4 regions of the Priestia sp. JV24 genome follow, and region 1 is predicted to be linked to each of the others. Evidence: riboswitches for the same ligand, from Rfam matches in the RefSeq annotation. Region 1 holds a riboswitch; each other region holds the start of a gene.
The links. Region 1 has a riboswitch for cobalamin ahead of metE (5-methyltetrahydropteroyltriglutamate--homocysteine S-methyltransferase). Riboswitches for the same ligand answer to the same signal wherever they lie in the genome.

Region 1 (4,570 bases):
AGCTGAATAAGCCATGTCATAGCTACACCTAGCCAAAATACTCCGAAGGCACCAAAAGCCGTTGCGCCGAAGGTATTATTATGTTTGAAATCTTGCATAGACGCGATTAGCTGCCCTATCCCGCCTAAAAAAATTGCCCATGGCAATACCAATGAAACACCATCGGTTACCCCAAGCTTTTGAAACGATGCAACAAGTGTCACCATGGCAAGTCCGAATAGGCCTAGCGCTGATGGATCTGCTGTTACAATTTTAACGTGCTGCGTGCTGTTGTTACTCATGTTGTACCTCCCTGATTTTAAAAACACCTTTAAAAAGATACAAAAATCTACGGGAAGTGTCAATGGATATTTTTGGCCTTTAAAAACCCATAAGACCAAGCAGTGTAGCGTTTACACTACTTGATCTTTACTTTCTTGTTATTAAACGTTTTGTAATAAATTTTGTCTTGTTTGTTTTGCACACTCAACCATCACTTTTAAGGCTTCAACCGTCTCGCTGATTCCTCTTGTTTTAAGGCCGCAGTCCGGATTAATCCAAAACAGTGCAGGGTCAAGCACCTTCAAAGCGCGCTCGATATTTCGTGTCAGCTCTTCAAGCTTCGGTACGCGCGGACTGTGGATATCATATACGCCAAGTCCAATTCCTTGATTGTACGTATGTTCTTCAAACGCATAAATTAATTCACCGTGGCTTTTGGACGTTTCAATGGAAATGACGTCGGCATCAAGCGCTTTGATCGCATCAATAATCTCTTCGAATTCTGAATAGCACATATGCGTGTGAATTTGCGTCTGATTTTGCACGGATACCGTGGCTAGCTTAAATGCGTACACCGCGGCGTTTAAATAATTTTCCCAGTTTTCTCGTTTTAACGGCAGTCCTTCACGCAGCGCGGGTTCATCTACTTGAATCATCGAGATGCCCTGACTTTCAAGTGCTTCCACTTCTTTTCTAAGAGCAAGCGCAATTTGATTTGCCACGTCGTAGCGCGGGATATCATCACGCACAAACGACCAGTTTAAAATTGTAATCGGACCCGTCAGCATTCCTTTAACCGGCTTATTTGTTAGAGACTGTGCGTAGATCGTTTCTTTTATTGTCATCGCCTGTTCGTACGAGACATCTCCGTAAATAAGCGGCGGTTTCACGCAGCGAGAACCGTAAGATTGCACCCAGCCAAACTTCGTAAACTGAAAGCCTCCTAATTTTTCACCGAAGTACTCAACCATGTCCGTACGCTCAAACTCTCCGTGCACAAGTACATCTAAGCCGATATTTTCTTGAATTTCAATCCATTTTTTGATTTCCTCGTTAATGTACGCTTCATATGCTTCGTCTGTTAGTTCTCCTTTACGCCATTTTAGACGCTCTTTTCGCACTTCTTTTGTTTGCGGAAAGCTTCCAATCGTTGTCGTTGGAAGAAGCGGCAGCTGAAACGCTTCTTGCTGAACGCGTTGACGTACGTCAAACGGCGCTTGGCGCTCTGCTTTATAACTGTGCAGCTGCTTCAGCTCTTTTTGCACGTCTTGATGATTTCGAAAAGATGATCCATTTAATGCTTGAATCGCTTGTTTGCTTACACTTATTTCTTTTTCTATTGCTTCTTTTCCTTGCTGTACCGCTTTCGTTAACAGCGTGATTTCCTTCAGCTTTTCATCTGCAAAAGAGAGCGCATTTTTCAATACTGGATCAATCGTCTCTTCATTTTTTACCGTGACAGGAACATGTAATAGACTTGATGAAGGCTGCAGAATCAAACGGTCTTTTGATACGGCTTCTTCAATTTCACTAAGCGTTAAAAGTTGTTCATCCAAATTTTCACGCCAAATGTTTCGTCCGTCAATCACTCCTGCTGCCAGCACTTTATCAGTTGGAAAACCATATTTATTAAGCGCCGTGAGATTTTCGCCTCGGTCATGTACAAAATCTAAGCCAATACCATGAACAGGAAGAGCAACTACTTCTTTATAGTGATTAACGCTGTCAAAATACGTTTGCAAAATGACTTTTACATTCGGTGCCGCTTCCTTCAAAGTTTGATAGACTTCTCTGTACAGCGCGATTTCTTCTTTTGATAGCGTTGTAGCTAAAACCGGCTCATCTATCTGCACCCACTCGACGCCTTCTGCCTGCAGCTCCGCTAAAATAGTTGCATAAAGCGGAACAAATTGTTCAACTACTTTTTCAAACTCACTTTCTTTATATCCTTTTGACAGCTTCACAAATGTTACTGGACCTAAAATAACGGGTTTACCTTTGATATTCAGCTTTTCTTTTGCTTCTTTGTAAAATTGAAGCGGTCGATTTTCTACAAGTGCCGGCGTACATTCCTCAAGCTCGGGTACGATGTAGTGATAATTTGTGTTAAACCATTTTGTCATCGTAGAAGCTACCGCACCTTTTGTTCCTCGCGCGATGTCAAAATACGTTTCAAGCGATACCGGTCCTCCGTCATATTCAAAGCGCTTTGGCACCAAACCAAACATAGCGGCTGTATCTAACACGTGATCGTATAAGCTAAAATCGCCGACTGGAATCAGTTCAATTCCTGCGTCACGCTGTTTTTTTAGATGCCCAAGACGAAGAGCTTCAATTTCCTGTAGAAAGATATCTTTCTCTAGTTTTCCTGCCCAAAACTGCTCAAGCGCTTTTTTCCATTCTCGTTTTTCACCAATTCTTGGATAACCTACATTTGAACTTTTTACACTGCTCATTTTTTCCACTCCCTGTATATTTTTTTATCGATAAACTAAAAAATCTCTCTTTTCGAAATGAAAAGAGAGATGATACGCATACTTAACTAAAGTTGAGATAGTCTGTTTTTCTCAACACGTATTCCTCACTCCTCTCTATATCCCGTAGAGCTTAAGTGCATACAACAGGCAGGTCTCCTGACTTAGGTTCATCGCTTCTTATCCCTTCCCATTTCAACATGAAACAGTGGTTAATAAGTTGCTCCCCATTACAGTGGCGGGACCGCGCCGGCTTTTCACCGATCTTCCCTTTTAAGCTGCGTACATTCGTTACACAGCACCTGATGCATTTTTATAAAATTGTTCATTCAAAACACCTTCACATAAAATAAAAAGCCTCTCTATCATGAATAGAGAGGCATAGTATCTATGAAATCCTCTCTTATTTTTCAAAGCTGTACGCTTTGCAGGATGTAGCACCTTTTTAACAAGAATGTTAAATGGTTGCCGGGCTTCACAGGGCCAGTCCCTCCGCCTCTCTCAATAAGAGTTTTAATTGTTTATAATATTTTGAATGTAGAGCCATCTTAACACCTTAGATTTATGCTGTCAAAAGAAATTGCAAAAAAATTAGTTTTCAGGAGGTGCTGACGCTAATTTTTGTCTTAACAATTTGTAATCGTCTTTTCGATGTGTTTCGATCAAGTCTTTTGCTCCTTGGTGATATCCTGACGAATAAATGTACTCTACTGCTGTTTCAATAAGCTTTCTTTTTTCTTCGGCACACTCCCGGTCCATTAAGGGGAACAGTCTACCTAAAAGGTCATTTAAATCTTCCTTGATAAAACGATTAAGTCCTTCTTGCATCTTTTCGTTTGCCATGATTGCTCCTCCATTTGCTGTGTATATTCTAAGCCTCTATAAACAGGCAGTTCACTGTGAATTTTAAGATAAAGTTAAGTCATTAAACAGTATATCAAGTGAATGTTTTTCTTTAATTACATATGTAATACAAATATATGACAAATATAGAGAATATATCATCATTCATTATCTATTATAACGTTTGACTGAACCTTCTGCTACAAGGTTTCGTTAAGAGTTATGCACATTTTCCCAAAAGAGGTTGAGACATAACGAAATGAATTCAATCTAAAGGCAAATGGGATACATGAGCTGAATCGCTTGTGACACCGCAGTTGATTTCCGTACAAGACTTCGCTTCCCGCAGGAGTCTTCGTCTTGTCCTCCAATCACCTGCTAGAAAGATCTATACACATGAAACCTACGTTTACCCTAACAAAAAAAACGAACCACTAATCAAACATCTTGATCAATGGTTCGTTTTTCATTTCGTCTAAAACCCTTTTGTCCCAGCCTCTTTTTTTGAACCTAGCTTTCTACTTTCTTGTTTTTACAAACAATTTCTTCGAGGTCGTCCAAAATCCTTCCAAAGAAGAGGACCTAAAATGTCGTACCTGCTTACAAAAAACTCTGTAAAATTATAATTATTTAAAATTAAAGGCGGCTCAAAATCAAGGGGAGCACCGGCGCCTCCTGACAATACAAAATCAGTGCCTCTTCCAAGCGTAAACGACCCGTTTCTGTTTTTTCTAATAAACTGCTCGTCATACGCATGCACGTGGCTGACTAACACTTTTTTTACGCGGTGTTCTTGAATTAAATCAAAAAATTCTTGACTTTGAGGAGTCGTTACAGGAAACCCTTCAAGATTTGACCACCGGCCAATATTTGGCTGCGCATGCATGGCTACAACGGTATTACGAGGAGCATCCTCTAGCTGCTGCTCTAAATAATTCAGCTCTCTATCTGTAAATCCATATATTTTATTCTTGGGACTGATGACATTATTT
Region 2 (4,570 bases), on a different contig from region 1:
ATTTTTGTACCCAACCATCGAATCACATGTGTTAATAGCTCGGTAAAAAAAGGCTAGGGCTCCTCCTCCTATAAATGCATAAAAAAGCGGAGCTGTAATACCATCACTTGTATTTTCAGCCACGGTCTCTACCGTCGCTCTGGCAATTTCTCCTTCTGACAAACGATCTGTATCTCGTCCCACAATCATACTTACTTCATATCTAGCTTTCTCCATATCTCCTAGCTGAAGCGGCTTTTGTACCTTATAGGCAGCTTCGCTTAAAGAACGAGTGGATATAGTAGTCGCAATCATTACGCCCTCTACTAAAACACCTGCTATAAAATGAACTCCGTACAAAGCATGGAGGAACAAAAAGGGAACAACTCCTGCGAGCACAGCCATACTTATCACAAGAAGCAATCCTTTAAATCGTCTTCCTGCACCTTTATTTAATCTAGAATCTATCCAATAAATCCATTTGCCAAACCAGCGAACGGGATGCGGCCAATTTTCGGGATCGCCTATAATTCGGTCAATTAGTAAAGCAATCGTCATGGCCGTCATGTGTGCAATTATCGCTTGTGTAATACTCATTTCTTCACCTCTTTCCCTTAAGTCCCTGCTCTAAGCTTATTTTCACCAGCTTGGCTACCGCTTGCCCTAAAGCGGTCATAGAGCCTGCATATTCATATAATGGTCCTTGCTGAGACGCTGCAACTGAGATGCTGTCCGTAGATGTCCCCGTAGCAATCGTCTTTGTAGCCGGATCTATGACACCCAGCTGTGACAGCGTTTTTGTTTTAGCTTCTGTGGCCGCAATAAAAAGCTGTAAAAACGCTGCATCCGTAAGCGTACCTTCCACGAAAAAAAACATATTAATTGTACCGGGAGAAGAATAGAACGGGACAGCTTCGTCAGCTGTAATATCTACTGCGTTTCCTACTCCAGCCGTTATCACGGAAGCTACTCTTACTCCGTAGCCTTCATAACAGTAAATCGCTCTTTCTTTTAACCAAACGGCTGTCATTAACCCTACGATTTGCTCATGGCGCACATTTTCTTTCATCAAATATTGCTCATACTCCAAAGAAGGAGTATCTGAATAATAGTCTTTGTGAACAAATCGATTGTAAAAGGTGTCCGTTTCCGTAATGCCTGTTCCTAAAACCCCTGAGCTGTATGTTTTATAAGAAGTCTCGGTTTTCATGATTAAAAGCTCAGGCCGTTCTTCAATTTTAAGATGTGAAAAGGGACCAATCCCCTTTTCAATTCGAACTGGAATATGGTCCCTCTTCTTATTTATTGTACACCTCAGGGTATACTGCTTTTGCTAAGTCCTCTAAGCCATCTACAATACGAGGTCCTAAGCGGTTGATTTTGTTTTGATCAACCTTCTCGATGTTACCCTCTTTTACAGCAGTCATGCTGCTCCAAGCGGGACGCTTCATAATCTCATTTTTATCTGCATCATACGTTGCGATAATAACGTCAGGGTTTAACTTAACAACTTGCTCTTCAGAAAACTTAACCCAACCCTTTTCACTAGCCGCTACGTTATCAGCACCGATCATAGTAAGCATTTCGTTCATGAACGTACCTTTTCCTGTTGTATAAATCTCAGGAGCTCCTGATACCTCTATCCATACTTTTTTACGATCTTCTTTTGAAATCGTTTTTGCTTTTTTCTCAATTGAAGCTACTTTTTCTTTCATGTCTTTAATTGTTTGATTAGCTTCTTTTGTTTTACCTGTTAATTTACCGATTTGCGTAATAGAATCATAAACCGTGTCAAACGTTGTTGAATCTTTTACAACAAATACCGGAATACCCGCACTTTCAATTTGTTTAAATACTTCATCCGAAACGCCCATACTTGAAGCGTGTGCTAGCACTAAATCAGGATTTAAAGCAATAACTTTTTCCGCATTAACGTTCATATCTCCTACCTGCGCTTTTTTCTTTACGCTTTTAGGATAATCATCGTTGCTTGTAACACCGACTAATTCTTTTTCAAGGCCAAGGGCATATACAATTTCCGTATTACTTGGCATTAAGGAAACAATTTTCTTAGGCTGTTTTTTCAACGTAATTTCTTTATCACGCGCGTCTTTTACCTTCACTGGAAATGCAGCTTGTGACGTTTGTGCCGTATCTTGCTTCGTTTTTTTATCACTGTTGCTTTGGCTGCCTGCACCGCATGCAGCAAGTACGATGACTAACAGTGCAATAATGGAATACGAAAGCCATTTTTTCATCTAAATACTCCCCCTATATATTGTTCATTGTGAATACGAAACCTCCACGTTAAAGAAAAAGCAAATGATCATGCAAAAAGCAGCGCTATCCCGTTTTTCCGCTTTGACTATGTATACTGCTCGCCGGCAGCTTCAAAATAAAAAAGCTTTACTTTCAATTGAAAGCAAAGCAGGTAACGTCAAGATAAGCAGGAAAAGAATCCGTTCACTATACTTGATATGTATGTTCATTACCCTGCTTCACCCTTCCTCGAAGGTTTCACAGCTAACAATAAGGCAGGTCTCCTGACTTACGCACAAAGCGCTTACAGTGGCGGGACCGCGCTGGTTTTTCACCAGACTTCCCTTTTCACTCAATCTTTAAATTGAGACCTTATTGCTTTACGATTATTCACTTGTCCTAGTATACCCCACTCATGGAAAAATGGAAATAGCCATTCTCACAAAAAAAAGCTGCAAGAATGCTCTCGCAGCTTAAGGAATTAAAGAGTTGCTAAAAATTCACGGACCGCTTCAGGCGTTTTAGCATTTGCACTGTGCAAGTGTGCAATTTTTTCACCGTTTTTATATACAAGAAGAGAAGGAATACCCATTACATTGTTTTCAGCAGAAAGTTCTTCAAACTCATCCTTGTCAATTTTAAACCATGCTTTATCTGTATTTTCATCAACGATTTCATCAATGAACATATCCAAACGTTTGCAATCAGGACACCACGTTGTCGTAAAAATCCCAACGCTTAGTGTTTCGTTCTTAATTTGTTCGCGAAATTGTTTTTCTTCCGTAAATTGTTTCATTGTGTTACCTCCAGCATCTATTCGTTCCTTCTCACTATTCTATGGTAAGAAGTCTGACTTCATTATAAACGATTTTTTTATCGTTGTGCTAATGTTTCAGCTTATTTAGACCCTAACGGTTTTAGACGTAAAAAAATGCTAGCTTAAAAAAGCTAACATTTCGAAATCGCAGAATGTTGTGTCTATTATCAGCTAAACCATTTAGGCGGCATGTTTCGGTTCCAATAAATTTTCCCTAAATCATAATGCTTCTGAAAATTATCTGCAGCCGCATGATAGTGAAAATTAAACCAGTATCCATCTTTTGGAGGATTTTCACGCCGTACATGAAATCGTATTAAGTCCTGACCGGTTTCCCGGTCATATACATGGAAAATCTTTTCACCGTAGCCAGCAGCAGGATGCTCGCTTATCTCGAGATTCTGAATTGACTGTTCACGTTCAGTGCCAATGTCGGTCAGCACTTCTTCAATTTTAGGTAACACTGCTTGACGAAATTCATCTTCAATGACAGGTCCAATTTTTGTTCCGAATTTTTCCACTGACTGTTTTTCAGCTGATTCCATTGCATACGTAACAAATGATGAAACGTCTTCATATTTTGGTTCTTCATATGGCAAATGAATATCTTCTATAACAGCTGTGACAGGAGTTGTTTCTCTTACATACCCTGCTTTATGTTGCTTGTCCGCTTTTGCATCATCAACGTATAAATATTCTGGTGGAGTGACAAGCCCAAATGTAAATACTGTAATAAATACAACTAGCATTCTTTTTATCCATCTAGGCATTCGTATCTTTCCTTTCTCATCTTTTCCCATATGGTCTTTTCATATCGTAAAATTCATTGTCATAACTCACTAGGTATTGTAACATACTTATTAATTTTTTACCTATATTTGCTTATTCATTTATGCTGTCTACGGGCATTCGACAACTTTTTAGTTAGCACCTTCCTTCTTCTGTTTGAGGTTGTCACACCGAGCGGAAACCTATACAAGATATTCCTTTTTTGCTGGATGCTTAAACACAAAAGTATTTTTATGTTCAAAAATATATCATACTTTTATGAACTTTAGATGAAATTCACAAAAAAAACTTCCAAAACTTTTTAATTCCTAAAAGGTTTTGGAAGTCTTTTCAATGAGCGTGATTCTTTTTACTTTTTTGTTTATTTTTGTATATCAATTGTCCCGTAATGAAATTTTGATGTTTTTCGTTTTTGCACGGTAAATCCATGCTCTTCAAAACGACTGCTTTTCCAATGATCTTTTAGCACGACCTTTTGTTTGGCTACTCTTTTTGCTTCTTGTATAGCCATGGGCGTCAGCGTGGTATACAGTGCTATTGCTTTAATACCGTTAATTCCATTCGATTCCTCAATTTGCTCTTGAAACATAGGATCAAAGTAGACAACATCAAAAGAATTATCTTCACAACACGCCAAAAACGATTCAAAATTTTGATGAACCACGTTTATACGCTTCATTGCATCATTCAACTCTTGTACGTCACTTTCCCAATTTAAGAGTCCTT
Region 3 (4,570 bases), on a different contig from region 1:
TAGAACCCGCGATAATAGATGTTGATGAATTAGGTGCTACAGCCATTAAGTAGCCATTTCTTATCCCATTGCTTTGAACTTCGTTACGCAGTTCACTCCACGCTTCGCTTGTGTATTTACGTGTTTCAAAATAAGCGCCTGACTCAAAATCTGAGCCTTTAAATAATGGATATGCACCTTTTTCTTTAGCTAAGTTCATGCTTGCCTGTACGGTTAAGTAAGCAATTTGCTCGTACAATTCATCGCAATATGCTACCGCTTCATCTGTTTCCCATGCTATTTTCTTTAAGGCAAGCAAATGGTTCCAACCAAATGTGCCAAGTCCTACTGCGCGGTACTTTTGGTTTGTTAGTTTTGCTTGAAGTACTGGCAAATCATTTAACTCAATAACGTTATCAAGCATGCGTACTTGAATTGGAATTAAACGTTCAAGCACATCTTCAGTTACGGCTCTCGCTAAGTTGATAGAAGAAAGATTACATACAACAAAATCGCCCGGATTCTTTGTAATAATAATTTTTCCGTCTTCCGTAATTTCCTCTGTTACGACCGTTGTGCTTTGGTTTTGCGTAATTTCTGTACATAAGTTGCTGCAGTAGATCATGCCCTCGTGGCGGTTTTGATTAGCTCGGTTAACCGTATCACGATAAAACATATAAGGCGTTCCGGTTTCAAGCTGGGAAAGCATAATGCGCTTGAAGATTTCAATAGCAGGTACTGTTTCTCTTGAAAGCTGTTCATTATTTACACACTCAGCGTAACGAGTGCGGAACGAACCGCTGCCTTCTTCTTCATCATAAAAATCTTCTAACGAGTAGCCCATCAGCGTACGAACTTCGTGAGGATCGAATAAGTGCCAGTCTTCACGTGCCTCTACTTTTTCCATAAACAAATCTGGCAAACATACACCAGTGAATAAATCATGCGTGCGCTGACGTTCGTCACCATTGTTCAAACGCGCATCTAAGAATGAAAAGATGTCTTTGTGCCATACGTCTAAATATACGGCAATAGCTCCTTGGCGTTGACCTAGCTGATCGACACTTACAGCCGTATTATTTAGCTGTTTCATCCATGGAATTGTTCCTGATGATACGCCTTTAAAACCTTTTATATCACTTCCTCGGCTTCTAATATGACCGAGGTAGACACCAATTCCGCCTCCATTTTTACTAAGCGTGGCCAAATCTGTATTGCTATCATAAATACCGCGTAAGCTGTCATCAATCGTATCAATAAAGCAGCTAGATAGCTGTCCGTAGCTCTTTCCTGCGTTTGAAAGTGTTGGTGTGGCAACCGTCATATATAGACTAGAAAGCGCCCAATACGCTTCTTTTACTAATGCTGTTCGATTTTCTTTCTTTTCTTGAGACATCAGCGTCATAGCAATGATAAGAAAACGTTCTTGCGGTAATTCGTATACGCGCTTATCATGTGATGTCGCTAAATAGCGATCTGCTAATGTCAACAATCCAATGTATGTAAATAAACGATCGCGTTCAGGAATAATGACTGAAGCAATTTCATTAATTTCTTCTTCTGTATATGTTTTTAATAGCTGCTTATTATAAATGCCGATTTTTGTTAGTTCTTGAATAAGCTGATAAAACGAACCGTACTTCTCTTTTTTATCGTAACCTCGGTTGTCCGCTGCTTTTCGATATAGTTCGTTTAAGTAGACGTCTGCCGCTACGTACGTCCAATCGGGTTCTTCCATTGAAATACGCTCTAAGGCTGCCAAAATTAGGACGTTTGCAACCTTTTCGTCCGTCATATTTTCCTTTACTGTAACAGTTTGAATAACCTTTTCCTCATACAAAGAAAAATCAAGCTGCGTAAATTCTTTTTTTAAACGTTCAATATATGCAGTTAATTCATGTAGAATTGTAGGCTTTAATGTATTCACCATAAATATGGCTCCTCTCTTCACTTCAAAATAAAAAATCGCTCACCGTACCTCGGTGAGCGAATAGAACGAAGATAGAAGAAGACACTAAGTCTTTTCTCAATCCTCGCTCTACCCTCTCACCTCCCGAAGAAGATAAAACGACATAAAAAAGGCAGGTCTCCTGACTTATGCTTCTTTTTACTTTAAGGCCTTCCCATGATGTTTACTCACAGTGGATCTCCTTATTTCATCAGCATTCACAGTTGCGGGAACAGCTTTGGATTTTCACCAAATTCCCTTTTAAGTCTTTTTATCAGACACCTTTTTCACTGGAAAACACAAAATATAGTATTTTATTATAGATTTCAAAACAACATATTGTGTTATGTTATAAACACATTATATAGGACAACTTAGAAAACTATCAACCTATTTTCAAAAATAATTTTGTTTTTTACGATAAAACTCTTCGACTTTTTTCATCAAACTATTCCATCATAACATGTTTTGACACGCTTGATGGAACAATGTGCTCTTTTTAAAAAATTTGTCCTATTTTTCTACTAAACATTGACAACCTCAATAAAAAAACCGTTTTTCATCAAAAAACGGTTTTTAATTATTTGTATTCTTTTTCAAATGATTTGATTGTTTTGATAAACTTTTTATCAATATCGTATCCTATCCCCGGTTTTCCCTTCACCTTTATTACTCCGGCTTCTACCTCTACTTCGGGCTTAATAATATCTTTTTCCCAATAGCGAGACGACGCAGAAATATCACCTGGTATCGTGAAAGAAGGGAGTGTGGCAAGGGCGATGTTATGAGCTCGTGAAATCCCTGCTTCTAACATTCCTCCAACCCAAAGTCTTACACCATGCCGGACGCATAAATCATGAATTTGCTTTGCTACGGACATTCCGCCAACTCGCCCGATTTTCACATTGATAATCTTACAGCTTTCTTGTTCGATTGCATGACGTGCATCTTCACAGCTCACAATACTTTCATCTAAGCAAATTGGCGTCTTTATTTGCTTTTGTAACAATCGATGATCAAGGATATCATCAGAACTTAACGGCTGTTCGATCATCATTAAATTCAATTCATCTAGTTTCTTTAATGAATCACTATCGCTTAAAGTATAGGCTGAATTGGCATCAGCCATAAGAGGAATGCTTGGAAATTCATCTCGAATTTGTTTCAGTAGCTCATAGTCAGCACCCGGCTTAATTTTCACTTTAAAGCGCTTATAGCCATCTTTCATGTAAGTCTTTATTTGTTCTTTCATTACGGAAATGTCATTTAAGCCAACTACCACTCCAGCTTCTACAGCAGACCTTACTCCGCCAATTACTTCAGATAACGGCTTGTTTTGCCGCTTTGCATACAAATCCCATACAGCACAGTCCAAAGCTGCTTTAGCCATGTTATTTCGCTTTAGAGGTTTGAATAACTTTTGAACATCCTCTGGTTTTTGAAGCTGCTGATGAAGAAGCGAGGGAATTAAAAAATCGTCTAACATATGAAAACATGTCTGAATCGTTTCTTCCGTATACCAAGGAGATGAAAAAGCAACGACTTCTCCCCACCCTGTAAATCCTTGTTCATCTTCTACTTCAAGCAAAATCAATTCTCGATCCTGTACTGTACCATAGCTTGTTGAAAAAGGAGAAAGAAGCTTCATGTCAATTTTATAAAGATGTACTTTTTTTATAATCATCGATTAGCTCCTTTTCTGTATGAACGATGATAGCTTCCGGCGTATGATTTTATTAGAAGCTGTTCGCGGCAGCTCCTCTACTCGAACGAAATACTTTGGAAGTTTGTACTTTGCTAAAAATTGTTGAATGTGTAAAGATAATTCTTCATCTGAAACGTCTTCGTTTACAACAATACATGCAGCTGGAACTTGTCCCCATTTTTCATCACCTACTCCCGTTACACCGGCCTCTTTAACAGCGGGATGCTTCAACAAAACATTTTCAATTTCAGCTGGATATACATTTTCTCCACCTGAAATAATAAGGTCTGAACGTCTGTCTAACACATATAGAAAGCCTTCTTCATCCACTTTCCCGATATCTCCTGTATAGAACCAGCCTTGTTGAAGGGCTTTTTCAGTAGCTTCTGGTTTATTTAAATATCCTTTTGTAACATTTGGACCTTTAACAATGATTTCTCCTGCTTCGCTGGTCTCATTTCCTTTTTCATCTACAATTTTCATTGCACATGGAAATAATGGTTTACCTGCTGATCCCAGTTTTCGCAAACTATCTTCAGGTGAAAGCGTAACGAACTGTGAAGATGTTTCTGTCATTCCATACGTTTGATAAACAGGAATTTCTTTATTCACACAAGCCTCTAAAATAGTAAGCGGTGCAGGTCCTCCTCCTAAAAGCATGCATCGAAACGTATGCGGATATTTTCGTTCCCCTAACTCATCGAGCATGTTGGACAGCATGGAAGTGACAACCGAAATAATCGTTACCTCTTTGTTTTCAATTGCTTCATTTACTGCTCTTGCTTCAAACCGTTCTTCTAAAATGATTTTCATTCCGTAAAAGACGCTCCGCATTAAAATAGATAAGCCGCTAATATGAAACAAAGGAACCGCTATAAGCCAGCAGTCTTTTTCGTTTAATCCTAAATTAAGCGCTGAGCCAACGGAACTCCACCAGT
Region 4 (4,570 bases), on a different contig from region 1:
CATAAAAGAAGTTTCAACGATTTTATAGTTTGTTTTTTCCCAAAGAAGGCGCGTAATTTTATATAGATCACTGTTTGCATCAGGATCACTTCCTCCTCGCCCTAAGACAATAACAGCCGTGTCTTCAGCTGGAGTTTCTAAATTCTCTCCTGATTCTTGTAATCTCGTTTTTAAAATTTCCAGGGCTTCTTCATGAACGCCAATGGGACGTCCGTATACGAAGTTTACGTGTGGATATTTTCCCTTAGCTTCATCTATAGCCGCCGGAATATGTATTTTAGAGTGGCCGGCAGGCAAGAGCATAATTGGAATTACAACTACATCTTTTGCTCCTTTTGCCACACATGTATCAATGCCTTGACTTACATTTGGGCGTTCAAATTCTAGAAAACACGTTTCTACTAAAATAGATGCGTCCCAATCATGCTTCATAGTCGAAATAAATTCGCGAATTTGATCGTTCCCTTCAGGATCTCTGCTTCCATGACCGACAAATAAAACTGATTTCATATAATGCCCTCCTATTTTTTAATCTCCACACGGAGCTGGTTCTACTTTTATTTTTGGTGTTATATCTTGATAGTCGAATCCATAAACGTTCTTCACACGCTTAAAGAATTTATGAAATCGCTCATTAGGATGACCTTTTTCTTTATATTCATGGACAATGTTCTCGACTATTTCAATAATGTCATCAGGTGCTATGCCTTCCGCCACAATTTGACCTGAATGCGCATTGCGTCCAACCGTTTTAGCTCCTAAAAATAAATCAAACGCACCTTTTCTATAGACAATGCCGATATCTTCTTGAACTGCGCCATAGCAGGCCATGCCGCATCCATTAATACCAAGCTTCAGCTCTTTTGGCATGTCCATTCCCCCGAGGCGCTTTTGTAATTCTTCCGTATGTGGAATAGCATCGCTTTTTTCTCCGTCACAAAAATCACACGCTTTGATTGTGAACACATCTCCGACCGGAGATAGTAAAAAGGAAGCTGCTTGGAGCTTTTTAATAATCACATCTGGTTGAGTCGTTGGGATTTGCAGTTTGATTTGATGGTCAGGTGTATACTCCATCGTACCTTTTTCACCAACAACTTCTGCTAGTGTTGTCATTTGAACAGGCGTGAATTTCTTATTTGCAAGTCCTGGACTAACCGCCACTTCGAAAATGGACTGTATTGGCTGATGTACGACCGCAGAAGTAGGTTCACCTAAAATTGCTTGAAGCGCTTCTTCTGCAAGAACTCGTGAAGTTGCTGTTTCTTCTGGTGTGGTCTGAACTGCTTCAATAGCTGAAGCTGTTTGCTTTACAGTCTCTTCTTGATCGAGAGCCCACGGTTCCGCTTCTTTTCGAAGTCGCTGATGCGGTCTTAGCGGCTGCTCCGTTTGGTTAAGGGTATATTTCCGCTGATATCCGCGCGGTGTAATCATTAAATCGTCGTAAAAAAACGTAGATGAATTCCCGACAACAACGGTAGTCAGCATGCCAATTTCATGATTTAACATGTCTTTTAAGTTGGTCATTACGACTTCTTCACGGTGACGATAAGCGCTTTTCACAAGACCAACAGGCGTATCAGGAGAACGGTACTTTAATAGAATCCTCTGTGCTTCAACAATTTGTCTTGTTCGTCTTCCGCTTTTTGGATTGTAAAAAGCCACTACGAAATCTGCTTGTGCAGCTGCTTCGATTCTTTTTTCGATTAGTTCCCATGGCGTAAGGTGGTCACTTAAACTAATTGTACAAGCATCATGCATCACGGGCGCTCCAAGGAGGGATGCGCATGAATTAATAGCCGAAATGCCAGGAATTACTTCCAGCTCTACGCCCGTTTCTTTTTTCCAACCTTTTTCAATCAACACTTCATACACAAGGCCTGCCATTCCATATACTCCTGCATCTCCGCTTGAAATGACAGCCACGGTTTTTCCTGCTTCAGCTTGCTTTACAGCTTCTTGTGCACGGCTTACTTCTTCGGTCATTCCCGTACTAATAATTTGCTGATTCGTTAACAGTCCTTGAATTAATTCCACATAGGTTTTGTAACCGATGATCATATCACTTTCTTGAATGGCTTCTCTTGCTCGCTGTGTAATATGTTCAAAGCTTCCCGGCCCAAATCCGATAACTAACAGTTTACCTTTCATGCTAGCTCCTCCTTTATGCGTTACTTTTTACTTTATCAATTCCTTCTATGGAGTCACTGTTTTCCGGGGAAACGAAACCATTTTGATCATATTCATAAATAATCGATTCCTTTATACTGCAGCCTCCTGCTAAATGTTCTTCGACAATCCGGTGAGCCACGGTTTCAGTGACCTGCTTGTACCAATCTCCTGAAGGATACACAATAGCTACAGGAGCATCTTTACATCGTCCGTTACAGCGTGTACGCGTTGTATGAACCGTTTCATCCAAATCCAGTTCCGTCACTTTATTTCGAATAGCTTGGGTGGCTTCTTCTCCACCTTTTCTCATACAGCTGCTTCCATTACAAATCAATACGTGATGTTTTGTTCCGTTTAAGTTCCACGTCGTCACACTCATTCGCTCCTTTACTAAAAAAAGCGCCTCTATCAATGATAGAGGCGCAGAAAAATTCAAACTAAGTTTTTGCACTTCCACCTATATCCCGTAGGGTAAGCTTCGCATTAAAGAAAGGCTGGTTTCCTGACTTCGATTCATCACTTGACTGCGCCTTCCCGAATACAGTGGCATATGCAATCAGCTCATCTTCACAGTGGCGGGTACCGCGCTGGCTTCACACCAGACTTCCCATTTAACACAATGTAAACATTGCGCACCTTTTTTGCACGATATGTAGTTTTACGACATGAGAAAAACCCGCTTCGCTAATATGCGAGCGGGTAAAACGTCAGAATAAGAGTGTACACGAATGCCACTTTAAGCCAACGTTTCCCTTCCCGCTCCCCGGAGAAATAGAAACTTCACAATAAAGACAGGTCTCCTGACTTGTGTATCATTCTACTTGAGAACCTTCCCGTGATTTTTCCACAGTGGTTATACTCGTTCGTCCACACTTACAGTTGCGGGGGCAGTACTGGTCTTTCACCAGTTTCCCTATTAAGCCTTCTTGGCATCTTTGTTGTTGCTGTTTGATATATATGAACCTTTTAAACTATCAGAATAATAGAAGTAACTACCATATCATAGCGTACATTTTTTTTTATTTCAACTCTATTCTTTTCGAAAGATACAAGCATCTATAAAAAAAACAAGAGCATAAAGTCAGCTCTTGTTTTTTCATTATATAGCTACTAATGTTAAATGAGGATCGTTATAATACACCACTTCTGAAAGAACTTTACAGCCATTTGTTTTGGCAAAAGCTTCTCTCGCCTGCTTTTCAGTTTCAAATTCAAACATTTTCATTTCTTTTCCAGCATATACCGTCAGTACCCACATGAAAAGATTCGCCTCCGATTATTGTAGGGATCGTTATATCCACATTATGCCGAAACCATTTCCTTTTGAAAACCCATTCTACAAAACTTGTCACAAGAAACTTTTAAAAATTTAAAAACATTTTAACTTCTGTAAATGAACAAAATGTACAAAAGGTTTAAGCAATATTACACCTCTTTAAAAAGGTGCTTTTTAACCAACTGTTGCTTCACCAGTAAAAAATATATAGTATTTATTAAAAAAAAGAAGCCGGACAGCCGGCTTCTTTTTTAGGAAAGGAAAGTACAGACATCACAATCCCGTACTTCTCTTTATTTTGCATAAAAATACACTAATTAAATATTCCTTTCTTAAAACAGAACCATGTTCGACTGCACATAGTGATAAAGAAGCTTATACGTATGGTTTAATGAATCTTGATGCGTTCTCTCAAACGCATGAGAAGAATCAATTCCTGGACCAATTAAGCCGTGTACGATATCATGTCCAGCACGAATAGCAGCAGAAGCATCTGACCCGTAAAACGGATAAATATCTAATTTGTACTGAATATCATGCTGCTTAGCTAGCTCCACCAAATGCTTTCTCAAACCGTAATGATATGGGCCGCTTGAATCTTTTACACAAATAGACACGGTGTATTCATCGGTAGATTGTCCATCTCCCATAGCACCCATATCAACCGCTAAGTATTCTACTGTTTGAGGTGTAATGTTCGAATTTCCTCCGTATCCAATTTCTTCGTTATTTGAAATGAGAAAATGCGTAGTGTATGGCAGTTCGATCTGTTCTTCTTGAATTGTTTTCATGAGCTGAAGCAATAAAGCTACGCTTGCTTTATCATCGAGATGACGAGATTTAATAAAACCGCTTTTTGTTATTTCTACACGAGGATCAAACGAAACAAAGTCGCCGACTTCAATTCCAAGGCTGCGAACATCTTCTGCGCTATGTACTTTTTCATCCAATCGAATTTCTATATTTTCTTGATTTCGCTCAGCTTTCCCTGCATCTTTATACACATGAACAGATGTTTGATGCATAAGGATGGTTCCTGTAAATACTTCTCCTGATGAAGTTTCAATTTCACAATATTCTCCTTCAATAGAATTGTAACGAAACCCTCCAATCAAGTCGATT

Region 2: another riboswitch for cobalamin. It lies ahead of OK414_RS10160 (ABC transporter substrate-binding protein); the one in region 1 lies ahead of metE (5-methyltetrahydropteroyltriglutamate--homocysteine S-methyltransferase).
Region 3: another riboswitch for cobalamin. It lies ahead of OK414_RS25520 (ribonucleoside-diphosphate reductase subunit alpha); the one in region 1 lies ahead of metE (5-methyltetrahydropteroyltriglutamate--homocysteine S-methyltransferase).
Region 4: another riboswitch for cobalamin. It lies ahead of OK414_RS13750 ((2Fe-2S) ferredoxin domain-containing protein); the one in region 1 lies ahead of metE (5-methyltetrahydropteroyltriglutamate--homocysteine S-methyltransferase).

Annotation. Positions count from the first base shown of each region.
Region 1 covers NZ_JAPCIN010000020.1:647,595-652,164, forward strand. Annotated here, with positions in the region: gene OK414_RS18695 (acetate uptake transporter) at 1-281, opposite strand, end outside; gene metE (5-methyltetrahydropteroyltriglutamate--homocysteine S-methyltransferase) at 423-2,717, opposite strand; cobalamin riboswitch at 2,867-3,056, opposite strand; SAM riboswitch class I at 3,136-3,246, opposite strand; gene OK414_RS18705 (hypothetical protein) at 3,327-3,578, opposite strand; gene OK414_RS18710 (metallophosphoesterase family protein) at 4,111-4,570, opposite strand, start outside.
Region 2 covers NZ_JAPCIN010000015.1:163,804-168,373, reverse strand. Annotated here, with positions in the region: gene cbiB (adenosylcobinamide-phosphate synthase CbiB) at 1-576, opposite strand, end outside; gene OK414_RS10165 (adenosylcobinamide amidohydrolase) at 581-1,189, opposite strand; gene OK414_RS10160 (ABC transporter substrate-binding protein) at 1,278-2,237, opposite strand; cobalamin riboswitch at 2,495-2,628, opposite strand; gene OK414_RS10155 (thioredoxin family protein) at 2,720-3,034, opposite strand; gene OK414_RS10150 (YpjP family protein) at 3,223-3,825, opposite strand; gene OK414_RS10145 (class I SAM-dependent methyltransferase) at 4,206-4,570, opposite strand, start outside.
Region 3 covers NZ_JAPCIN010000023.1:825,457-830,026, forward strand. Annotated here, with positions in the region: gene OK414_RS25520 (ribonucleoside-diphosphate reductase subunit alpha) at 1-1,909, opposite strand, end outside; cobalamin riboswitch at 2,042-2,228, opposite strand; gene menC (o-succinylbenzoate synthase) at 2,508-3,611, opposite strand; gene OK414_RS25530 (o-succinylbenzoate--CoA ligase) at 3,615-4,570, opposite strand, start outside.
Region 4 covers NZ_JAPCIN010000016.1:246,190-250,759, forward strand. Annotated here, with positions in the region: gene OK414_RS13740 (sirohydrochlorin chelatase) at 1-510, opposite strand, end outside; gene cobJ (precorrin-3B C(17)-methyltransferase) at 529-2,151, opposite strand; gene OK414_RS13750 ((2Fe-2S) ferredoxin domain-containing protein) at 2,165-2,545, opposite strand; cobalamin riboswitch at 2,647-2,827, opposite strand; cobalamin riboswitch at 2,945-3,124, opposite strand; gene OK414_RS13755 (hypothetical protein) at 3,272-3,430, opposite strand; gene OK414_RS13760 (M42 family metallopeptidase) at 3,781-4,570, opposite strand, start outside.